2 regions of the Streptomyces sp. NPDC101219 genome follow, and region 2 is predicted to be linked to the other one. Evidence: riboswitches for the same ligand, from Rfam matches in the RefSeq annotation. Region 2 holds a riboswitch; the other holds the start of a gene.
What was found. A riboswitch is a leader RNA that binds a small molecule or an ion and turns the genes downstream of it on or off. The one in region 2 is predicted to bind cyclic di-AMP.
Positions count from the first base shown of each region.

Region 1: another riboswitch for cyclic di-AMP. It lies ahead of ACIRPP_RS30685 (M23 family metallopeptidase); the one in region 2 lies ahead of ACIRPP_RS05430 (transglycosylase SLT domain-containing protein).

Region 1 is NZ_JBIWOK010000024.1:4,600-8,802, reverse strand. It holds gene ACIRPP_RS30695 (HPr family phosphocarrier protein) at 167-448, shown strand; gene ACIRPP_RS30690 (GntR family transcriptional regulator) at 606-1,301, opposite strand; gene ACIRPP_RS30685 (M23 family metallopeptidase) at 1,505-2,278, opposite strand; cyclic di-AMP (ydaO/yuaA leader) riboswitch at 2,291-2,452, opposite strand; gene ACIRPP_RS30680 (M16 family metallopeptidase) at 2,654-4,042, opposite strand; gene ACIRPP_RS30675 (M16 family metallopeptidase) at 4,039-4,203, opposite strand, start outside.
Region 2 is NZ_JBIWOK010000002.1:468,646-472,848, forward strand. It holds gene ACIRPP_RS05425 (polyprenyl synthetase family protein) at 1-894, opposite strand, end outside; cyclic di-AMP (ydaO/yuaA leader) riboswitch at 1,451-1,613, shown strand; gene ACIRPP_RS05430 (transglycosylase SLT domain-containing protein) at 1,619-2,110, shown strand; gene ACIRPP_RS05435 (HAD family hydrolase) at 2,104-3,003, opposite strand; gene ACIRPP_RS05440 (GNAT family N-acetyltransferase) at 3,263-4,203, shown strand, end outside.

The sequences.
Region 1 (4,203 bases), on a different contig from region 2:
TACGGCTCGCTTCCGGCGACGGCGCGAGGCAGGCTATGGGTGCGCAGGGCAGGGCCGAGGCCGCGGTCCGGCCCTGTGCCCGGAGCGGGAGCAGGTGCCGCGCCGGCATGCTTCACCATATGGGAAACTGGTCTAGACAACCCTGAGCAGCGAAGGGCAGCATCACATGGCTGAGCGCCGCGTCAACGTCGGCTGGGCCGAGGGTCTCCACGCCCGCCCCGCCTCCATCTTCGTCCGAGCCGCCACGGCCGCAGGCGTCCCGGTGACGATCGCCAAGGCCGGGGGCGACCCCGTCAACGCGGCCTCCATGCTGGCCGTCCTGGGCCTGGGTGCCCAGGGCGGCGAGGAGATCGTGCTCGCGTCCGACGCCGAGGGCGCGGACGCCGCACTGGACCGGCTCGCCAAGCTGGTCGCCGAGGGCCTCGAGGAACTGCCCGAAACGGTCTGACACCCGGACCCGTTTCACGGTGACCGTCACCCGTCCGACGCGCACCGCATCGGCACAAAGGCCCGCCCGGTTCTCCGGGCGGGCCTTTCGCATTCCCTTTTCCGGGCAGGAAAAGGGACCCCCCGAATTACGCGCCTCTTTGTATACCGCGCCCGTATTAATTCCGTACGCCCGGTGTGTTGACGGAATGTTTCGAGGTCCTCACACGCTCCGCGGGTCCGGCGCCGGAGGCGGGACGCAGCCGGTGCGCGGCGTGCGCCCGTTCCAGGTGCTGGGCGGTGGCCGCCCGGGCCCGCTCCCCGTCGCCGCGGGCCACGGCGTCCACGATCAGGCCGTGCTCCGTCCAGGTCGGGGCCGGGTCGGCCGGTTCCGCCACGGCGTACATCCAGGCGATCTTGTGGCGCAGCCCGGTCAGGGTCGAGGCCAGGGCGTGGCTCGCCGCGGCCTGGGCCAGCGTCTCGTGGAACCAGCCGTCGAGGGAGCGCAGGTCGTCGCTGCTCCCCTGGCGGGCCCGCTCCTGGCCCAGGCGGACGAGGCCGCGCAGCACCTTGAGGTGGGCGTCGGTACGGCGCTGGGCCGCGCGGGCGGCACCGAGGGGTTCGAGCAGCAGACGCATCTCCAGCAGGTCCGCGGCCTCCCGCTCGGTGGGCTCGGCGACGCACGCGCCCGCGTGCCGCCGGGTCACCACGAACCCCTCCGCCTCCAGCGTCCGCAGCGCCTCGCGCACCGGGACCCGGGACACGCCGTAGCGGCGCGCCAGGAGTTCCTCGGTGAGCCGGCTTCCGCGCGCGTGGACTCCCGCGACGATGTCGTCCCGGACGGCGGCGCACAGTGAATGTGCGGGAACACGCATGGGCGACCTCCGGCTATTTCCCGTGCAACGCCGTCGTCAGGCGTCCGTTCCGTGACTCTATTGCAATTCACCGGATTGATTGATGCCGAGGGACCATTCATGCCTGTTTTTTGGACAACATTCGGAGGAACGCGAAAGCCCCGGCTCGGGGAGCCGGGGCCGTGCGGTGTTCCGGGTGGGCGCGGGGCCTGCCCGCGCACCCGTCAGAGGGAGACGCCGTGCGCGCGGAGGTAGGCGACCGGGTCGAGGTCCGAGCCGTAGTCGGCGCTCGTGCGGGCCTCGAAGTGCAGGTGCGCGCCGGTGACGTTGCCGGTCGAGCCGGAGAGGCCGATCTGCTGGCCCGGGGCGACCTGCTGGCCGGCCGAGACATTGACGGACGACAGGTGGCCGTACTGGGTGTACGTGCCGTCGTGCATCTTGATGACGACCTGGTTGCCGTAGGCGCCGCCCCAGCCGGCCTCGACGACCGTGCCGGCGCCGACGGACTGGACGGGCGTGCCGTTCGCGGCGTGGAAGTCGACACCGGTGTGGCTGCCGGAGGACCAGACGGCGCCGCCGGTCTTGTAGCCGGTGGACACGTAGGAGCCCGGGATCGGCGAGACGAAGGCGTTGAGCCGCTCCCGCTCGGCCTCGCGGGCGGCGCGCTCCTTCTCGGCGCGGGCCTTCTTGGCCTCCTTGGCGGCCTTCTCGCGCGCGGCCTCCTCGGCCGCCTTGCGGGCCTCGGCCTCGGCGGCCTCACGGGCGGCCTCGTGCTGGGCGGCCGCCTGGGCGTCGATCCGGTCGGCGACGGTGTCGCCGAGGGTGATGACGGGGGTGATACCGGTCTGGGCCGCGGCGGGTTCGGCGGCCAGCGCGGGTGCCGCGAGGGAGCCGACGACGCCGCTGCCGGTCAGGGCCGCGACGCCCGCCGCACGAGCGGTGCCGCGGTGGATGCGGCCGGGGCGGCGGTGCTTGCCGGTGGCGCGGGTGAACGCCATGTACAGGCTGGTCCTTTCCTTCCCTCTCGCCTACCGGGTTAGCTGACGGGTTCGGAGCAGGAAGGTCTCCTACGGACCCCCTCGCGACACGCGCGGGCGCCCGATTCACCCCAGGGACGGTGGGTCCCCGGCTCCCCTGGCTCGCGCCGTACGGGGACTCGGCGATGACTGTCCGGTGCCGCGGACGCGGCGCACTGCCTGACGAACAGCCCGCACGAAGCTATGCGGGAGGCGGGTCAATCCCCAAACGGATCCCGGTTTTTGTAGCGCATGCCACAGGGCAGACAGGCAGCCTCCGCCTCAATTCGGGCATAAGAGGGCCCTGGTGACGTTCTCGTCACCAGGGCCCCCACGCGGGAGTGCCGCCGCGGCGGTCTACTCGGCCGCCACCACGGTCACTTCGCCGATCCCGAGCGCCTCCACGGGCGCCTTGATCTGCGCGGCGTCACCGACCAGGACGGTCACCAGCCGGTCGACCGGGAAGGCGTTCACCACCGCCGCGGTGGCCTCCACGGTGCCGGTCGCGGCCAGCCGGCGGTACAACTCGGCCTGGTAGTCGTCGGGCAGGTGCTGCTCCACCTGGTCGGCGAGGGTGCTCGCGACCGCCGCCGCCGTCTCGTACTTCAGGGGTGCGACGCCCACCAGGTTCTGCACGGCGACGTCCCGCTCGTCGTCGGTCAGCCCGTCGGCGGCGAGGGTGCGCAGCACGTTCCACAGGTCCTGCAGCGCGGGCCCGGTGTTCGGGGTGTCCACGGAGCCGCTGATGGCGAGCATGGCCGCGCCCGTGCCGTCCGGCGCGGACCGGAGGACCTGGCCGAAGGAGCGGACGCCGTAGGTGTAGCCCTTCTCCTCGCGCAGGACGCGGTCCAGGCGGGAGGTGAGGGTGCCGCCGAGGCAGTACGTGCCGAGCACCTGCGCGGGCCACACCCGGTCGTGCCGGTCGGCGCCGACGCGGCCGATGAGCAGCTGCGTCTGGACGGCTCCCGGACGGTCCACGATCACGACCCGGCCGGTGTCGTCGGCGATCACGGGCGGCACCGGCCGGGGCTGTCCCGGCGAGCCGGTCCACGCGCCGAGCGTGTCCCCGAGCAGCGCCGGGAGGTCGACGCCGGTCAGGTCGCCGACGACCACGACGGTGGCCGTGGCGGGACGCACGTGCTTCTCGTAGAAGGCGCGCACGGCCGCCGAGTCGATGCTCGCGACGGTCTCCTCGGTGCCCTGCCGGGGGCGCGACATGCGCGCGTCGGCGGGGAACAGCTCCTTGGATAGCTCCTTGGCCGCCCGGCGGGAGGGGTTGGCCAGCTCGTGCGGGATCTCGTCGAGGCGGTTGCGGACCAGACGCTCGATCTCGCTGTCGGCGAAGGCGGGTGCCCTCAGGGCGTCGGCGAGCAGGCCCAGGCCCTTGGCCAGCCGCGAGGCCGGCACCTCCAGGGTGAGGCGGACGCCGGGGTGGTCGGCGAAGGCGTCCAGGGTGGCGCCGCAGCGCTCGAGTTCGGCGGCGAACTCCTCGGCGGAGTGCTTGTCGGTGCCCTCGGAGAAGGCCCGCGCCATGATCGTGGCGACGCCGTCGAGGCCGGCCGGTTCCGCGTCGAGGGGCGCGTCGAGGACCACCTCGACGGCGACGACCTGCTGGCCGGGGCGGTGGCAGCGCAGGACGGTCAGGCCGTTGTCGAGCGTGCCCCGCTCGGGGGCCGGGAAGGCCCAGGGCTTGGCGTCACCCGCCTGCGGCCGGGGGTGGAAGTCCATCGTGGCGAGCTCGGTCACTTCGCCGCCTCCTCGTTCTCGTCGGTGCCGGCGGCCGCGGCGGCCTGGGCGGGTGCCTCGTCCCCGGCGGCGAGGGGCTCGTAGACGAGCACCGCGCGGTTGTCGGGGCGCAGGCGGGCCTTGGCGACCTCCTGGACCTCCTCGGCCGTCACGTCGAGGAC
Region 2 (4,203 bases):
GCGGGCCTGCTCCAGGGCGGGGTGGGCGCGCAGCAGACGCAGCGCCTCGGCGTGCCGGGCGTCGTCGGTGAGGTCGGAGCCGAGCAGCTCGCACAGGGCGAGGTCGTCGGCCAGGCCGAGCCGCTCGGCCCGCTCGCGCAGCCGCAGCACCGGCAGGGTGGCGATGCCCTCGCGCAGGTCGGTGCCCGGGGTCTTGCCCGACTCGTGGGAGTCGGAGGCGATGTCGAGGACGTCGTCGGCGAGCTGGAAGGCGACGCCGAGCCGCTCGCCGTACTGGGTGAGCACGTCCACGACCGTCTCGTCGGCGCCGGACATCATGGCGCCGAACCGGCAGGACACCGCGACCAGGGAGCCGGTCTTGCCGCCGAGCACGTCCAGGTAGTGCTCCACGGGGTCCCGTCCGTCCTGCGGGCCCGCGGTCTCCAGGATCTGGCCGGTGACCAGCCGCTCGAACGCCACCGCCTGCACGCGGACGGCCTCGGGGCCGAGGTCGGCGAGGATCTGCGAAGCCCGCGCGAAGAGGAAGTCGCCGGTGAGGACGGCGACGGAGTTGCCCCAGCGGGTGTTGGCGCTGGCGACCCCGCGGCGCACCGCGGCGTCGTCCATCACGTCGTCGTGGTACAGCGTGGCCAGGTGGGTCAGCTCCACGACCACGGCCGACGGCACGACGCCCGGCGCGTAGGGGTCGCCGAACTGGGCGGAGAGCATCACCAGCAGCGGCCGGAACCGCTTGCCGCCGGCCCGCACCAGGTGCTGGGCGGCCTCCGTGATGAAGGGGACCTCACTCTTGGTGGCCTCGAGCAGCCCCTCCTCGACAGCCGTCATCCCGGCCTGGACATCGGCTTCCAGAGCCTGGTCCCGCACGCTCAGCCCGAACGGCCCGACGACGGTCACGAGGGGTCTCCTGTCTGCTGGTGTCCACTGGCGTTTACACGGTTTGTCGATAGGTCGCTGCCATCACTCAAGTCAGCGTATCCGGTCATGTTTCGATCACCGCCAGGGCCCGGGGGTACAGGCCGGGCAGGAGGCGATCAGGACCGGCCCGTTTTTGATCGGTTCATAGCAGTGGACATTCTCTGACTTTCCGGGGCGGATCGCTCCGCATTCCGGACCACACCTCGGCATGCTCACCATCCTGCCCGCCCCGACGCCCGATTTGCCGCAATTACCAAGCGAATTCCTCTTAGTGTGAAATGCGCTCCGACCCGGCGACCCGTGAGGTCGGTCACGCGCCGCCCGACACATCGACGACATCCGTACACCGCCGGTTCCCCGTTGCCCCGCAGCGAGTTGAGCCGTGGCGACCGTAAAGGATCAAGTGGCGCAAACCGCCCATGTCAAGATCAAACAGCGTTTACCGTGACCCTCGCACTTGTTCCCGGCGTGTGCTCTCGCATACGTTCCGGGCCGCCGGGCGGACGCCGAATCCTGCCGCCGCCCGCACCACCCAACGACGAACTCACTCACGCACGGCAGGAGCGGGGGACCCAGGTAAGTCGCCGGGCCGGTCACGCGCCGGAACGGCTCGGGGTGAAGCCGTGCCCGCAGGGGCACGGCCGGACACTCTCCCGTCCGAACCCGACAGCTCACCTCGCAGGCGTAGGAGAGGAACACAGACATGCCTGCATCCGGTCAGCTCCGCCGCTTCGGCAGCCGACGTCTCGCCCGCACCCTCGCCGTCGCCGGCACCGGCGTCGCCGTGGCCGCCCTGCCGCTGTTCGGCGCCTCCAACGCCGCAGCGGCCACCCCGGCCGCCGCCCCGGCCGCCGCCACCGCGGCGACGGTGTACCCGAACAACCTCGACGGCTGGATCCGCGAGTCGCTGTCCGTCATGGCCCAGCACGGCATCCCCGGCTCCTACGAGGGCATCCACCGCAACATCATCCGCGAGTCCTCGGGCAACCCGCAGGCCATCAACCTGTGGGACTCCAACGCCGCCAAGGGCACCCCGTCCAAGGGCCTGCTCCAGGTCATCGACCCGACCTTCGCCGCCTACCACGTGCCCGGCACCGTCTACGACCCGTACGACCCGGTCGCCAACATCACGGCAGCCTGCAACTACGCGGCCGACCGCTACGGCTCGATCGACAACGTCTTCGGGGCCTACTGAGCCACCACCCTCCCTGCGGCGGGCAGGGACGCATCACCCGGGGCGGACGGGTGCGGCACGTGTTGGGGCACGTGCGGCACCGGCCCCCTGCCGAACAGTCGCTCGAGGACGACGGCCACGCCGTCGTCCTCGTTCGTCGTGGTGACCTCGTCGGCCACCGCCTTCAGCTCGTCGTGGGCATTGGCCATCGCCACCCCGTGGGCCGCCCAGTCGAACATGGGGATGTCGTTGGGCATGTCGCCGAACGCGATCGTGCCCGCCGGGCCGACCCCCAGCCGCTCGGCGGCCAGCGCCAGCCCCGTGGCCTTCGTGATCCCGCACGGCTGGAGCTCCACCGTGCCCGGTCCCGACATCGTGACTGTGGCCAGCGAGCCGATCACCGAACGCGCCGCCGCCGCCAACGCGTCGTCCGACAGCACCGGGTGGCGCAGCAGCACCTTGCTGATCGGCCGCTCCCACAGATCGGTCCGCCGCCCCACCCGCACGGCGGGCAGCGTGGGGTGCGGCATCCGGTAGCCCGGCTCGATCAGCGTGAGCCCGTCGACCCCGTCCTGGTCGACCGCCGCGTACACCTCGCCCGTCTCCGCCTCGATCTTGCCGAGCGCGGTCTCCGCGAGCTCCCGGTCCAGGGTGACCGACCACAGCAGCCGTTCCGTCCCGGCGTCGTACACCTGCGCGCCCTGGCCGCAGACCGCGAGCCCCGTGCAGCCGAGGTCCGCGAGCAGCGGGCGCACGCGGGGGGCCGGGCGCCCCGTCACCACCAGATGCCGGGCACCGGCCCGCCCGGCCCGTGCGAGCGCGGCGAGGGTCCGGTCGGACAGGGTGTCGTCGCCGCGCAGCAGCGTCCCGTCCAGATCGGTGGCGATGAGCGAGTATGCGGTGGGTGCGGCCATGATCAGAGAATACGGACAGCGCACCCGTCCCCTTCACCGCCTCCGCCCGCCCCGGCCCCCGCCGCCGCCCGGCGCCGGCCCCACGGCCCGCCCGTCCCGGCTCCTCCCGGCCACGGCCGGGTCGTACCCGGTTGACGGTTTGTGCACCATTTGGCAATAAGAGGCGACGCGGCCTACCGGGCACGGTTCCCCGGCGGTACCTTCCAAGGGTCCAGGGGGGACTTGATCGGGGGGTCAGGTGAGCAGTGGACGCACGCGTGTGCTGAGGCCCGAGGAGCTCGGCGAGGGGGAACGGGAACGGTGGCGCGAGCTGCGCGCCACGGCGGACACACCACGCAATCCGTTCATGGAACCGGAATTCACCACGGTCGTGGGACGGGTACGGCCGCGCGCCCGGGTCGCGGTGGTGTACGAGGGCGCGGACCCGGCCGGGTTCCTGCCGTACGAGCACGGACCGTGGGGGCAGGGCCGGGCGATCGGCCTGGGGGTGTCCGACTGCCAGGGAGCGATCCTGCCTCCCGGGTCGGCGGTGGACCCCCGTGAACTGCTGCGCGCCTGCTCGGTGTCCAGCTTCGCCTTCGACAACCTGGAGGCGGACCAGGGGCTGTTCGTGCCGTACGCGGCCGAGGAGCACGCCACCTACGTCATCGACGTGGAGAAGGGGTACGAGACCTACGAGTCCGTGCTGCGCACCCAGTCGCCGAAGTTCCTGAAGACCACGCTGGCCAAGGAGCGCCGGCTCGGCCGCCAGGCCGGCCCGGTCCGGTTCGTCTTCGACGAGCGCGACCCGGCCGCGCTGCGCACGCTCATGGAGTGGAAGTCGGCGCAGTACCGCAGGACGGGCCGGCGCGACCGGTTCGCGCAGGAGTGGATCGCCCGGCTGGTGGCCCGGCTCGCGGAGACCCGGTCCGCCCAGTGCACGGGCACCCTGTCGGTGCTCTACGCCGGCGGCCGGCCCGTCGCCGCGCACTTCGGCCTGCGCTCGGCCACCGTGCTGGCCTGCTGGTTCCCGGCCTACGACCCGGAGTTCGCGAAGTACTCGCCGGGGCTGGTGCTGCACCTGCGGATGGCCGAGGCCGCCGCTGCCGAGGGGGTGGGCCTGCTCGACATGGGGCGCGGCCCGGCGGAGTACAAGGACTCGCTGAAGACGGGCGAACTCGCCGTCTACGAGGGGGCGGTGACCCGTCCGGGCACGGGCGC